One region of the Nakamurella multipartita DSM 44233 genome, then DNA from elsewhere that is predicted to be linked to it. Evidence: riboswitches for the same ligand, from Rfam matches in the RefSeq annotation. Region 1 holds a riboswitch; the other holds the start of a gene.
The links. A riboswitch is a leader RNA that binds a small molecule or an ion and turns the genes downstream of it on or off. The one in region 1 is predicted to bind cyclic di-AMP.
Positions count from the first base shown of each region.

Region 1 (7,478 bases):
CGCCGCGGCGCAGGCCAAGGCCGACGCCGACGCCGCGGCCGCCGCCGCCGCGCAGGCGACCGCCGACGTGACCTCCCGCAAGGCCGATCTGGATGCCGAGGCCGCCCGGTACAAGGCGCTGTACGACTCCCTGTCCGAGCAGGAGCGGCAGGCCGCCGCTGCCGCCGAGGAGCAGGCCAACGCCGCGGCCAATGCCGCCGCCGAGCCAGCCGCGGCGCCGCAGGCCGCAAGCCGGTCCGATCGCAGCACCACCAGCGACTCGTCCGCCGCGACCAGCTCGGCCGCGGCGGCCGCCAGCGCGCCGGCCGGCAGCGGAGCCGCGGCGGCCGCGGTCGCCGCCGCTCTGTCCAAGGTCGGCTCGCCCTACGTCTACGGCGCTGCCGGCCCGAACGCCTTCGACTGCTCGGGTCTGACCTCGTGGGCGTGGGCCCAGGCCGGCGTCAGCATCCCGCGGACCTCCGGCGGCCAGGCCGGCCTGCCGTCGGTCCCGCTGAGCGAGCTGCAGCCCGGTGACCTGGTCACCTACTACTCGCCGGTCTCGCACGTGGCCATGTACATCGGCAACGGCCAGGTCGTGCACGCCTCCACCGAGACCCGTCCGGTGTACGTCACCACGGTCAGCGGGGCCGGCCCGAACGCGACCGGGCATCGCGTCACCGGCTGATCATCGAGTCGGCCGTGACGGCCATCGCGGTTCCGGGTTCCGCCGGGCATTAGGCTCGGCGGAACCAACCACCGGGTCGGCGGCGCGGCGCTTTCCCGCCGGCGTCGTCGGCCCGATCGGCGCGTCGGCCGGAACCGGCCAGAAGGGCCCGGTGCTCCCCACGTGCGGCGAACACTGTTGGTCACCAACGACTTTCCGCCTCGCGCCGGTGGAATTCAGTCCTACCTACTGGCATTGGCCCAGCGGCTGCCGGCCGACGCTCTGGTGGTCTACGCGCCCGACTGGCCGGGCGCGGCGGAATTCGATGCCGCTCAGCCGTTCTCGGTCTATCGGCACCCCGGTTCGTTGATGCTGCCGGGGGACTCGGTCCGGCGCCGCGCCCTCGAACTGATCCGGACCCATCGGATCGGGGCCGTCTGGTACGGCGCCGCGGCCCCGCTGGGGCTGCTCACCCCAGGGCTGCGCGCGGACGGCATCGTGCGCACCGTCGCCTGTACCCACGGGCACGAGGTCGGGTGGTCGATGCTGCCCGGTGCGCGCCAGGCTCTGCGCCGGATCGGCCGGGACAACGACGTGCTCACCTTCGTCAGCCGCTATGCGCGGCGCCGCATCTCGGCCGCGTTGGGTCCGATGGCGGCCCTGGAATACCTGCCGCCGGGTGTGCTCACCCAGACCTACCGGCCCGATCCGGCGGCGCGACGCACGGTGCGCCAGGACTATTGCCTCGGCGATGCGCCGCTGGTGCTCTCGGTGTCCCGTCTGGTGGCCCGCAAGGGCCAGGACGCCCTGATCCGGGCGGTGCCGCGGCTGCGTGACCGGGTGCCCGACGTGCGAGTCCTGATCGTCGGCGACGGCCCCGACCGCGGGCGGTTGGAGTCGCTCATCGACCGGCTGCAGGTCCGGGACCAGGTGCGGCTGGCCGGGTCGGTTCCATGGGCCGATCTGCCGGCCCACTACGCGTCCGCCGACGTGTTCGCCATGCCCTGCCGGACGCGGGGCCTCGGGCTGGATGTGGAAGGCCTGGGCCTGGTGTTCCTGGAGGCCTCGGCCAGCGGGCTGCCCGTGGTGGCCGGCCGTTCCGGGGGCGCGCCCGAGACGGTGCTGCCGGGACGGACCGGAACGGTCGTCGACGGCCGCAACGTCGCCGAACTGGCCGACGCGGTGGGGGAGTTGCTGGCCGATCCGGCCCGGGCCGCGGCCTGGGGTGCGCACGGGCGGGACTGGGTCACCCGGGAGTGGACCTGGCAGGCGTCGGCGGATCGGTTGGCCGAGCTGCTGTCGGGCTGACCGCGCTCGGTGGCCGGGCCTGCCGCCCGGTCGGGTGAGCGCCGTCCCTACGTTGGTGACATCAATCACATCGAGTGGGCACTTTGCGCTGGTCGACAACGTTGTCGGCGAACTTTGAGAGGTTCGTCATGCTCGAATGGATTGCGACCGTTCGTGTTGTACTCGTAATCTGATCGTGACCTTGAGCAGCGGTTGCCGCTCGGCGCCCCTCCTGGTCACCGCCTAATCGATGCGGATGCATCGAACCGGGGACCCAGGTTCGTTGGGGTGAATCCCAGGCGCGAGGCCGGCGACCGATCGCCACCGCGCGCCGGGTAGGGCTACTTCCTGGCCCGAACCCGTCAGCTAACTCGGTCGGCGGCAAGGAAGAAGGGCTTGCCGTAACCGTCATGTCGAATCGTGGATACCCGCTGCGCTCCGCAGCCGCCGGTCGCACCAGACCCACCGCCGGGGCCGTCGGCCATATCGCTCGCACCCCTCGACGCGCTCGCGTCTACCGGCTCGCCGGCGGCATCGCCGTGGCCTGCACCCTGCTGTCCATCGCGGCCGCGCTTCCGGCCGCCGCCGACCAGCCCGTGATCGTGGCCGACCAGCCCGCCGCCGAGCAGCCGGCCGCCGGCCAGGCCGCCGTCGCCGTGCCGACCACGGCCGAGGAGGCCAAGCAGGCCTGGCTGGACGCCGCCCGCCGGGCCGAGACCTACAACGAGCAGGTCCTCACCGCGCAGGCCGCCGTCGACGCCGCCAAGGCCAAGTCCGATGCCGCCGCCGCCGAGCTGGCCGCCGCCGCCGACCGCACCTCGGCCGAGCAGCAGAAGGTCGCCGCCGCCGACGCGGTCGTCGCCCAGTACCAGGCCAAGGTGGACGCGTTCGCCAACGCCAGCTTCCGCGGCGCCCGGCTCAGTGACATCTCCGCCCTGTTGACCGCCGGCAGCCCGGACGACTACCTGGACAAGGCCGGATCGCTCGACCAGATCGCCACCGACCAGCAAGCCACCCTGAGCGGGGCGCTGGCCGCCCGCCAGATCGCGGCCGACGCCCGGACCTCGGCCCAGGCGGCCGAGAACCAGGCCCGCGCGGCCAAGCAGGCCGCCGATCAGGCCACCGCGGACGCCCAGGCCGCCCGCGACGCCCTGGACACCGGCCGCGCCCAGCTGGACGGGGAGATCGCCGTCTACCAGCTGGCCTTCGCGCAGCTCTCCTCGTCCGACGTCGACGCCGCCGTGGCCAGCCAGGAGGCGGCCAACCTGGACGCGGCCTCGGTCGCCCGGCAGGCCCAGCAGGCGGCCCAGCGCGATCGCGCCGGGCTGGCCAGCGACGCCGCGCCGGTGGGCGACACCGGCCCGGCCTTCGCTGCCTGGGCGGCCGCGCACGCGCCGAGCGTGCAGGCCGGCATCGCCGTCGAGGCCGCGCTGTCCCGGCAGGGTCTGCCCTACGTCTGGGGTGCGGTTGGACCGGACACCTTCGACTGCTCCGGCCTGATGCTGTGGGCCTGGCAGCAGGCGGGGATCGAGATCCCCCGCAACAGCGCCGCGCAGGCCGAACTGCCGCAGATCCCGCTCGATCAGCTGCAGCCCGGGGACCTGGTCACCTACTACTCGCCGGTCAGCCACGTCGGCATGTACGTCGGCGACGGCAAGGTGCTGCACGCCTCGATGCCGGGGGTGCCGATCAAGGTGGTCGACCTGGCGGCGGCCGGCCCGAACCCCACCGGGCACGCGGTCAACCGCTGACCCCTACCGTGGTCGGGTGCGCCTGAAGTTCGTCTCCGATGTCCACGGCAATATCGCCGGCCTGCGCGAGGTGGCTCGCCAGCCGGGCCAGCTCGTGGTGCTGGGCGACCTGATCGACTACGTCGACTATCACGACGCGGCCGGCGGCATCCTCGGGCGCATCTTCGGTGCGACCCGGGTCCAGCCGTTCATCGATCTGCGGCTGGCCGGCGAGTTCGACCGGCTCCGGCAGCTCAACCACGACCTGTGGGACAGCATCCCGGACCCCATGGGCACCCTGACCGACGTGGTCACGGCCCTGTACCGGGACGTGCTGGAGGCGATCGGGCCGGACGCCCTGCTCACCCTGGGCAACGTGGACGTCGCCGACCTGTGGACCGAGGTGGCCGGCGGGCAGCTGCCCTATCTGGACGGTGAGGTCGTCGAGATCGCCGGGCGCCGGTTGGGCTTCGTGGCCGGTGGGGCCAGCCGCCGGATCGGGAGTGTCTTCGGCGGCCCGTCGCCGGTCTGGCGGCCGTTCATGCGCACCCACCAGGACTACCGAGCCGCCGTCGCGGCCCTGGGGCCGGTCGACATCCTGTGCTCGCACGTGCCGCCGGCGATCCCGCTGCTGCGCTACGACGTGGTCCCGGGCCGGATGGAGATGTGTGGACCGGGCCTGGTCGAGGCGATCGACGCCCACCGCCCGGCCATGTCCGTGCACGGTCACGTGCACCAACCGATCGCCCGCCGGCTGCGGCGGGGGCGCACCGAATGTGTCAACGTCGGCCACTTCCAGCGCTACCCGACCCCGTTCGAGGTCGACCTGCGCTGACCGGACCACCCGGGAGAGACGAAGGACACCCGCCCAAGGCAGCCATCTGCAGCCGAACGTCATCGACCTGGGTAGCCTTCCTGCATGGCCAATGGATCCTCGCAGTCGATCACGATGACTGCCGAACCGTCGGTGATCATGGACGTGATCGCCGACTTCGCCGCCTATCCCGAATGGGCGGGTGCGGTGAAAAGCGTCGAGGTCACCGTTCCCGGCGAGGACGGTCGGGCCAAGCAGGTGAAGTTCAGCATGGATGCGGGCCTGCTCAAGGACACCTACGAGCTCGCGTACACGTGGGCCGCCGACGGCATGAGCGTGTCCTGGACCCTGGTGTCCGGGCAGTTGCAGAAGTCCCAGCAGGGCTCGTACGTCCTGGCCACCACGCCCAAGGGCACCGAGGTCACCTACACGCTGGCGGTCGATCTGGCCGTGCCGATGATCGGGGTGCTGCGTCGCAAGGCCGAGCGGGTCATCCTGGACACCGCGCTGAAGGAGCTGAAAAAGCGGGTCGAAGCCGGATGAGAATTGCCCTGCACACCGGCAAGGGCGGGGTCGGCAAGACGACCATCTCGGCGGCCACCGCGATCGCGTGTGCCGCCGGCGGGGCGCGCACGCTGCTGGTCTCCACCGACCCCGCACACTCCATCGCCGACGTGCTCGGCACCCCGGTCAGCGGCGACCCGACCCCGGTCGTGGGCGTCCCCGGGCTGTGGGCCGCCCAGGTCGACACCCGCGGCCGCTTCGAGCAGAGCTGGTCGCACATCCGCGACTATCTGGTCGGGGTGCTGGCCGCCCGCGGCATGGCCGAGGTGCAGGCCGAGGAACTGGTCGTGCTGCCCGGCGCCGAGGAGATCGTCGCGCTGCTGGAGCTGCGCCGGCTGGCCGCCTCCGGTGACTTCGATTCGATCGTGGTCGACTGCGCGCCGACCGGCGAGACGCTGCGGCTGCTGGCGCTGCCCGAGACCATCGGTTTCTACGCCCAGCGCCTGCTCGGCGCGCCGCAGCGGGTCCTGCGCAGCATCGCCGCGTCCTTCACCGGCATGCCCGGCGGGCCCAGCGCCACCGTGCGGGACGCGGTGGGGGAGCTGCTCTCCGACCTGATGGCCGCGCGGGCGTTGCTGGCCGACCCGGAGATCACCGGGGTCCGGCTGGTGCTGACTCCCGAACGGATGGTGGTGGCCGAGGCCCGCCGGCTGTTCACCGCGCTGTCCCTGCACGGATTCGCCGTCGAGGCGGTCACCGTCAACCGGCTGCTGCCCCGCGGGGTGGGCGGTGATTTCCTGCGCCGTCAGCGGGAGAGCCAGCGTGAGGCGATGGTCCAGGTCGAGGAATCGTTCCAGGGCCTGCCCATCCACCGGGTCCGGCAAAAGCCCGAGGAGCCCATCGGCGTCGACCAGCTGTCCGAGCTGGCGACCGACATCTTCGGCTCGGTCGACCCCCTCGCCGTCGCGCCACCCGGTCCGGCGATCGAGGTCAGCGGGTCCGACGGGTGGTACCGCCTGTCGCTGCCGCTGCCGCTGGTCCAGCGCGGCGACATCGCGCTTTCCCGGTCCGGCGCCGACCTGGTGGTCACCGTCGGCGACGTCCGCCGGCGGATCGCCCTGCCGTCGGTGCTGCAGCGGTGCACGACCGAGGGCGCCAACTTCGAGGCCGGCCGCCTGATCATCGACTTTGCCGCCGATCCCGCGCTGTGGCCGGCCGCCCTCACCTCCGGCCTGACCGGGGCGGCGCTGGCCGGTGCCGGGTGAGCGGGGAGGGCGAGCACGGGCAGCAGGGACCGTCGTCGCCGGCGGTGGGACCGCTGGCGGTCGAGGCCGCGCTGCTGCTGGACGTGGTCGCCGATCGGTTGACCGCGCTCAAGCCGGAGACCTCCGGCGCCGAGTCGGCCGGCCCGACGACGGGCTCGACCGGGCCGGAGGGCGCGGACGCCACCCACGAGAGCACCGCCGGCCGCCCGCTGGGCCCTGACGGTCGCTGCCCCGAATGCGGATCGGTCCCGGGCGCGTCGTGCACCGCGTGCCCGCTGTGCCGGTTCCTGGCCATCCTGCGCGGTGAGCGACCCGAGACCACGGCCAAGCTGGTCGACGGCGCCCTGCTGATCGTCCGCGCGCTGCGCACGATGATCCCGGACGCGCCCGCGCCGGCCGGTGGCTCGGCCGGCCCCGGCGACCCACCGCCACCGCCACCTGCGCGTCGGGGTGGCTTCGAGCGGATCGACATCGGATGAGCAAGACCATCGGCATCGACATCGGCGGTACCTCGGTGCGCGCGGCCGTCATCGACGGCATCTCCATCGGCCCGTCCCTGCGTGAGGCCACCCCGCACACCGAACGGGAGACCGAGGACCTGCTGGTCACGCTGATCACCAAGTTGGCGGCCAGCCAGCCGGTGTCCGCGGTCGGGCTGGCCGTGGCCGGGTTCGTCAGCGCCGACCGGCAGCGGGTCATGTTCGCCCCGCACCTGGCCTGGCGGGACGCTCCGGTGCCCGAGCGGGTGTCCGCCCGGGTGGGCCTGCCGGTAGTGATGGACCACGACGTGAACTCCGCGGCCTGGGCCGAGTACCGCCTGGGCGTGTCCGCGGGATCCTCCATCGCCCTGCTGGTCGCCCTGGGCACGGGGATCGGTGCCGGGCTGCTCGTCGACGGCCAGATCTACCGCGGGGCGCACGGCGTGGCGCCCGAGCTCGGTCACCTGACCGTCGTCCCCGGCGGCCGGCCCTGCCCGTGCGGCAAGCAAGGGTGCTGGGAGCGTTACTGCTCGGGCACCGCGTTGGCCCAGACTGCCCGGCTGCAGATGGCCGACCATGACGCGCCGGTGCTGCGCCGACTGTCCGGGGACGACCCGGCCGCCGTCACCGGGACCATGGTCGCGGTGGCCGCCACCGAGGGCGACCCGGTCGCCCTGGGCGCGATGGACGAGCTCGGCCATTGGCTGGCCGCCGGCCTGGCGCTGGTCACCGACGTGCTCGACCCGGAGATGATCG
Region 1 covers NC_013235.1:3,559,333-3,566,810, reverse strand. The annotation lists gene NAMU_RS16000 (C40 family peptidase) at 1-664, shown strand, start outside; gene NAMU_RS15995 (glycosyltransferase family 4 protein) at 827-1,951, shown strand; cyclic di-AMP (ydaO/yuaA leader) riboswitch at 2,161-2,325, shown strand; gene NAMU_RS15990 (C40 family peptidase) at 2,341-3,681, shown strand; gene NAMU_RS15985 (metallophosphoesterase family protein) at 3,698-4,495, shown strand; gene NAMU_RS15980 (SRPBCC family protein) at 4,580-5,017, shown strand; gene NAMU_RS15975 (ArsA family ATPase) at 5,014-6,243, shown strand; gene NAMU_RS15970 (hypothetical protein) at 6,240-6,722, shown strand; gene NAMU_RS15965 (ROK family protein) at 6,719-7,478, shown strand, end outside.

Region 2 (7,478 bases), 990 kb from region 1:
GTTCTACCGGGACGTGCTGGGGGCGCGGGAGGAATTCGTCGGGCACGGGGACGCGGGCGAGAAGGTGATGATCCTGGACGTCGGGCGAGCCACCCTGGAGCTGTCCAACCCGGCCCAGGTGGCCATGATCGACCGGCTCGAGGTCGGCCGCCGGGTGGCGCCGCGGCTCCGGGTCGCGTTCGAGGTCGCCGACGTGGACGGGGCCACCGCCGCGTCGGTCGGTGCGGGCGCCGAGTTGATCGTGCCGCCGACGCGCACCCCGTGGGATTCGCGTAACGCCCGGCTGGCCGCCCCGGCCGGGCTGCAGCTCACCCTGTTCCAGGAACTCGACCCCCAGAGACTCGACCCCCAGCAACTCGACCCGGCCGAGGGTTAACCGGTCAGTGCCGGTGCTCGGCGCGGTGCCGGGCCAGCACGTCCAGGCCGAAGTCGGCGCTGGGGTCCCGCCACACCGAATGCGCATGGTTCGCGCCCCGTTGCGTGTTGTCCCATTCGATCAGCAGCCGGGGGCCCTGCAACCGGTAGTAGTGCGGCTGGCCGGCCTGGGTCGATCCGGCCCACGCGAAGGACACCTGGTCCAGCACGGCGTCGTCCAGGTACCGCGACGCCGGGGACAGCGCGTCGGGCACCCGGCCGAAATAGGTCGCCAGCAGGCGCCGCAGCAGCTCTCGTTGCTCGGCATCGAATTCGGCCGCGGCCACGCCCTTGGCCCGGGTGGTGTAGGCGACGACCCGGTGATCGTGCGCATCCAGGCCGGCGTTCCGGTCGATCCGGTCCGACAACGCCTGCAGCTTGGCCTGTTCCACCGGATCGGGGAAGGCCTCGTCCCGCCAGACCCCGGCCAACGGGATGACCTGGTCGCCGTCGGCGACGGTGGTCCGGTTGGCGGTCACGAAATCGGACGGGGCCTTGTCCAGCAGGATCGCCCGGCGGGCCAGCTCGGACGGCAGCGATCGGACCAGGTCCCGGCCCAGGTCCTCGACCCGGGCCAACGGCCGGTTGACCGCGCCGCCCAGCAACGGCGACGCGGCCGGGTCGGCCCCCAGGAACAACGGGGTCGCCGCGACCAGGGCACCGTCGACGATCAGGTTGTTCAGCGACACGTGGTGCCCGCCGAACCGCCATCCCCAGGGCGCCGACCCGCCCGGTTCCCCGAACACGCGCAGGTAGTACAGCCCCGGGTCACGGCCGCGGATCCGGTCGAACTTGGCCGTGAAACCCTCGATCTGGTCGAGCACGTTCTCCAGGCCCATGATCGTGGCCACCGTGACGTAGGCCGGGGTGGACAGCCCGGTGGAGATCAGCCGCATCGCCGCCCGATGCTGATCGGGGCGCTGCTGGTGCACGGTCAAGCCGCCGTGATCGGTCGGGGTGTAGAACCAGCGCCGGCGCTCGGCGTCGGTGGCCTCGTTGGCCGGCGGGTGGCCCAGGCCGCGCGCCCGCTGCCGCAGATCCAGGCTGTCCACCCAGGCCTGGGCGGCCCGGGCCATGGCCGTGGCCACCTCGCGGCGGGCGGCGTCGGCGGCGGCAGGCTCGGAGAGGTTCACCCCGGGAAATGTAGCGCCGCCTCGGGTACTGGGCCAGAATTCGACCGACCCCGGCCACCGGCGCCCCGAGGAGATCTGATGAGCACGCCCACCGATGCCAACCCCGAGCTGTTGACCGTCGTCGCCCACATGCGGGCCCGCGACGGCCGGCAGCAGGAACTGCGCGACGCGCTGATCGCCCTGGTCGAACCGACCAGCCGGGAAGAGGGTTTCGTCAACTACGACCTGCACCAGGGGGTCGAGGATCCGGACCTGTTCTACCTGTACGAGAACTGGGACAACGCCGCGCTGTTGGACGCGCACTTGGGCCGCCCGCACCTGACCGAGTTCGCCGCCCGGTTGCCCGAGCTGGTCGACGACAACGGCCTGACGATCACCCGGCTACGCCGGATCGCCTGACCGGACGGCGGCCCGATCGCGCCGCGGCAGCAGCAGCGAAAGCCCCACCCCGAGCCCGCAGAGCCCGGCGGTGACCAGGAAAATCTCCTGGTACTCGGTGGTCAGGGCCTGCTCCAGGGCCCGACTGAAAGCGGCCAGGCGGTCGTTGAACTGCTCGTCGGTGATCCCGATCGGCAACGGGGGCACCAGGTCTCGGGTCAGGTCCCGGAACCGCCAGAGCCCGAACGCGGTGAGCGCGGACAACCCGATCAGCATGCCGGTCATCCGCGCGACCACCACCGCGGCCGAGGCGACGCCGTGGGACGGGGCCGGCACCACCCGCAGCGTCACCGCGGACAGCGGCGCGATGACCAGCCCGAGGCCGAACCCGGCCACCGCCAGATCACTGTCCAGCGCGGGCATTCCGAACAGATGGGATGATTCGCGCACCTGGGGCGTCCAGCGGCTCATCAGGACGAATCCGCCGGCGGCCAGAGCCAAACCGGCCGCGCTGACCCACTTCTCACCGCACCGGGCGGCGAGCAGCCCGCCGACCAGGGCCCCGATGGGCAACGCCACCAGGAAGCGCACCAGCAGCTGGGCCGACTCGGCCGAGGTCATGCGCAATAGCGTCTGAGCGAACAGCTCGACGTCGACCAGGGTGACCATCAGGGCGGCCCCGGAGATCGCGCTGACCCCCAGACCGGTGAGCAACGCCCCCATCCGGACGCCCGCCGGATCCAGCAGCCGCACTCGGGCCCGCCGCTCGTACGCGACGAAGGCGACGACCAACGCCGCCACCCCGGCCAGCGCGGGCCATCCCCAGGACGGCAGGACGGATCGGGACGGGTCCGGGTTGTAGAGCGCGACCACCAGCAGGCCAAGGGCCAGGGCCAGCAGCGCGCCCCCGATCAGGTCGACGCCGGGGCGATCGCCCGGCCGCGCCGCGGAGCGGGGAACGGTCAGCTGCACCACGAGCATGGCGATCGCGGCCAGCGGCAGGTTGACCCAGAACACCCAGCGCCAGCTCTCCGGCTGGAGCGCGGCGAACAACGGCCACGAGGCGAACAGGGCGGCCACCCCGACGCCGTACAAGGTGCCCAGGACGCTGCCGATCTCCTGGGCGGCCCCGACCGCGCCCAGGACGCCGGCCCGGCGCCGCTCCGGCCACAGATCGGCGACCAGGGCCATGGTCACCGGCAACAGGGCCCCGCCGGCGATGCCCTGCACGGCGCGACCGGCCACCAGCAACGGCACCGAACCCGCCGCGGCGGTGAGGGCCGAGCCGGCGGCAAAGCCCAGCAGGCATAGCTGCAGCACCCGGCGCCGGCCGTACCGGTCGGAGGCCTGACCCAGCAGCGGCATGGCCGCGACGTACCCGAGCAGGAAACCGGTGACGATCGGGGTGGCCCGTTCCAGCCGGTTCACCGGGATGCCCAGGTCCACGACCATGTCGACCAGCAACCCGACGACGACGTACGCGTCCAGGGCGGCCAGCAGGACGGCCGTGCCGGCAGCCCCGATAGCCCAACGGCGTCCCCCCACGCCCGGATGTTACCGGGGTGACGGGACGCCGTCGGCTGGCTGCGGTCAGCGGGGACCGGGCGTGAGCTAGCTCACGGGATGCGCAGGACCTGGCCCGGGTAGATCAGGTTCGGGTCCGGGATGATGTCGGAGTTGGCCTGGTACACGGCCTCCCAGCCACCGGAGACGCCGTTGGCGGCGGCGATCTTGTAGAGGGTGTCGCCCGAGGCCACGGTGTAGGTGCCGTCGGCCGCGCTCCCGGCGGTCACCGACGAGCTGCTGGAGCCGGACGAGTCGCTGTCCTGGTTCCAGGAGCGGTGGCTGCCCCGCGAGGACTCCTGGGTGTCGTTCTGGCTGCGGCTGCTGCGCGAGGAGCTGCTGTCCGAGGACGAGCTGCTGGCGGAGCTGCCGGACGAGCTGCTGGAGGAGCTGTCGGACGAGCTGTCGGACGAGGAGGACGAACCGCTCACCGAGCGCTGGGTGGCACCCTCGCCGCCGCCGGCGTAGGCGCAGGCCCAGGCGCCCCAGCCCTGACCGGCCAGCGTCTTCTCGGCGATGGCGATCTGCTGCTCCTTGGTGGCCAGGTCGGCGCGAGCGGCGTACTCCTGGCCGCCGAAGGCGTTCCAGGTGGACTGCGAGAACTGCAGGCCGCCGTAGTAGCCGTTGCCGGTGTTGATGGACCAGTTGCCGCTGCTCTCGCACTGCGCGACGGCGTCCCAGGTCGAGTCGGGGGCGGCGGAGGCGGTGCCGGCGCCCAGACCCAGGGCGGCAGCGCCGGCGACCACGCCGACGGTGGCACCACGGAGGGCGAAGGTGCGGGCCTTGGAAGGCTTGCGATGGCGCGCGACGGTACGACGGGTCATGTCTGTGTTTCCCCTAGCTACGCCTGCGAGGTGAGCTGTCGGGTTCGGGCGCGACCCACTCCAGCGCCGATGGCGTTGGCGAATGGGTGCAGGGGATCGCCCGTCCGGACCCACTGGGGGTGGGCCCGAATTAACCCCAAGGAAGCCATGCGGCTCCCGAAGTTGGTTTCCCCGCTGCTGTCCTAGCCTTTCTGCTCTTTCGGTTCTCCGGGCCTGGGTGGACAGCACTCGGCGTGTGGCCCGGAGTTTTACGGACGGAGGCGCCGGGCGAAAACCCGGCTCCCACAAGACGATACGGAGCAGGGATCGAATGTCCAGGGACCCGATCTGGACATAACGGATTGGTAACGATCAGCTCGGCAGGCCGCGGTGCGGCGTTTTGGCTGCTGGACCGGGGTCTGACGACCGCTTCCCCACCCTCCGGTCGACCTACCTGTGGATCATCCAAATTCACCCGATCGGCCTAGTATTTTGGACAAGCTTTACTAGGACCGCGCACAGCGGTCGCACAGCGTGCGCACCGCCGCACCGGTCGGCCGCGCCAAGTATTCCCCGTTGTTCGCGTCAGTAAACACCGTGTGGCCCATGGGCCAGCGGGGAAGAGCCTGTGGATGACACATGGACGCGTGCTGTGCGTGGTGCTCGCCGGGGGCCGCGGATCGCGGCTGGGCCCCCTGACCACAGGCCGGGCCAAGCCGTCGCTGCCGGTCGGCGGCAACTACCGGTTGATCGATCTCGCCCTGTCCAACGCCGCCCACAGCGGCCTGTCCGACGTCTGGGTGCTCCAGCAGTACGAGCCGCACCTGCTCAGTGAGCATCTGGCCGGCGGTCGCCCCTGGGACCTGGACCGCACCCGGGGCGGCTTTCGTCTCCTCGCCCCGTTCCAGGGACCGGCCCACGACGGGTTTGCCTCCGGCAACGCCGACGCATTGATCCGGAACTGGCCGGTGATCGCCGCCTACGACCCGGAGGTCCTGCTGGTCTGCAGCGCCGACCACTTGCTCACCCTGGACCTGCGCGCCGTGCTGGCCCAGCATCGGGAGTCCGGCGTCGACGCCACCGTCGTGTCCACCACCCTGCCGGCGGGCGCGGACGTGTCCCGTTACCTGGTGGTACAGGCCGACGGCGGTCGGGTCCGCTCGGTCGACTACAAGCCCGAGCACGGCCGCGGCCGCTCCGTCGGCACCGAGGTCTTCGCCTACCGCCCGGACGTGCTGGCCGAGCACCTGCGCGAGCTGCATCGCACCGGCGAGCTCGGCGACTACGGCGAGCGGCTGTTGCCCAGCCTGGTCGCCGACGGCACCGTGGGCGACTTCCACCACCGAGGGCACTGGCGTGACCTGGGCACGCCGATGGCCTACCTGGACGGGCAGCTCGAGCTGTTGCGGGACCGGCCGCCGATGCGGCTGGACGACCCGGACTGGCCGATCCTGACCTCCATGCCGATGCGCGGTCCGGCCCGGGTCCGCCGGACCGCCGAGCTCGAACGCGTCTGGCTCGCGCCGGCCGCCGACGTCGCCGGCGCGGTGGTGAACTCGGTGCTCGGGCCGGGGGTGGTGATCGAACGCGGCGCCACCGTCCGGCACAGCGTGCTGATGGACGACGTCGTGGTCCGGGCCGGCGCCCAGGTCAGCCGGTCGGTGATCGCCGAGGGCAGCGTGGTCGGCCGGCGGGCCACGCTGGGGGCACCGCAGGCGCGGCACCCCGTGGTGATCGGGGCCCACCGCCGGATCGCCGCCGACGCCGAGCTGCCGGCGGGCACGCAGGTGGAGCCGCACCGACCTCGCGACCTGATCCGCGCCGCGCGCTGACCCGCAGGCCGGCGTCCGCGCGCCCGGCCCGCGGGGGCACTAGGGTGCCGGCTGTGATCGGTCGCAGCAAGTCCCGCGGGCACGTCGTCCTGGCCACCGCCGACAGCGAATCGTTCGACTCCCTGTCCCGGCGCCCGACCGCCCGGGCCGACCGATACCTGATGGGCAAGTCGCTGCGCGACAAGGTGTCCCGGCAGTCGCTGGCCGACTGGGCGCCGCCGATCGGCCGGCCCGACCCGGTCCAGCTGATCATGGACTCGCACGAGGGTCGGCTGGACTGGCTCATCCCGATCCGGGTGGGCCGGATGATCGGCAGCCCCTACGGCTTCCTGCGTGGGACGGCCATCGTGATGGCCGAGGACGTCGCCCGGTTGCCCTCGACCGGCATCACCCCGGTCATCTGCGGTGACTCGCATCTGGGCAACTTCGGCTTCTACGCCTCGCCCGAGCGCGACCTGGTCATGGATCTGAACGACTTCGACGAGGCCCACCCCGGTGGCTGGGAATGGGACCTGCGCAGACTGGTGGCCAGCATCTGGGTGGCCGGCCGGCAGAACGGGGCCGGCGAGTCGGACTGCGAGTCCGCCGCGCGGCAATGCGTGGCCGCCTACCGCACCGAGGTGCGGGAACTGGCCCGCACTCCCCTGCTGGCGCGCTCCTACCAGCGGATCGACGTCGACCACCTGCACAAGACCACCTCCAACCCCTCACTGCGGCAGGAGATCCGGCGCGCCGTCTCCCGGGCCCGCCACCGCACCAGCGACCGCGCGCTGCCCCGCTTCACCCATCAGGAGCAGGGCCGGCGCCGGATCGTGGAGGAGCCGCCCCTGATCACCCGGGTCAGCGAGCAGGACTTCGCGATCCTGTCCGCGGGGCTGGACGGGTACCTGCAGACGCTGGCCCCGCACTGGCGGCGGGCCCTGGGCGGCTACACGATCGTCGACATCGCCCACAAGGTCGTCGGGGTCGGCAGTGTCGGGTTGCGCGCCTACGTGGTGCTGCTCGAGGGCAGCAGTCCCGACGACGTCGTCTTCCTGCAGCTCAAGCAGGCCCGCCGGTCGGTGCTGGCCAAGTACGTGCACGGCGAGTCGGCCTGGCACGCCCATCAGGGCCAGCGGGTGGTCGAGTACCAGCAGGCCCTGCAGACGGTCAGCGACCCGTTGCTGGGCTGGGCCGAGGCCGACGGCCGGCAGTACTACGTCCGCCAGTTCCGGAACATGAAGGGCACCGTGGCCCTGGACTCGATCGACGGCTCGGCGCTGGCCGACTACGCCGGCATCGTCGGGCATCTGCTGGCCAAGGGCCACGCCCGGACCTCGGGCGCCTCGATGATCGCCGGATACTGCGGCAAGAGC
Region 2 covers NC_013235.1:2,568,110-2,575,587, reverse strand. The annotation lists gene NAMU_RS11595 (VOC family protein) at 1-376, shown strand, start outside; gene NAMU_RS11590 (DUF3500 domain-containing protein) at 381-1,547, opposite strand; gene NAMU_RS11585 (putative quinol monooxygenase) at 1,626-1,946, shown strand; gene NAMU_RS11580 (MFS transporter) at 1,929-3,470, opposite strand; gene NAMU_RS31405 (transglycosylase family protein) at 3,542-4,312, opposite strand; cyclic di-AMP (ydaO/yuaA leader) riboswitch at 4,318-4,518, opposite strand; gene NAMU_RS11570 (glucose-1-phosphate adenylyltransferase family protein) at 4,924-6,123, shown strand; gene NAMU_RS11565 (DUF2252 domain-containing protein) at 6,177-7,478, shown strand, end outside.
Region 2: it holds a riboswitch for cyclic di-AMP, as region 1 does, so the genes downstream of both, NAMU_RS31405 (transglycosylase family protein) here and NAMU_RS15990 (C40 family peptidase) in region 1, are expected to answer to the same signal.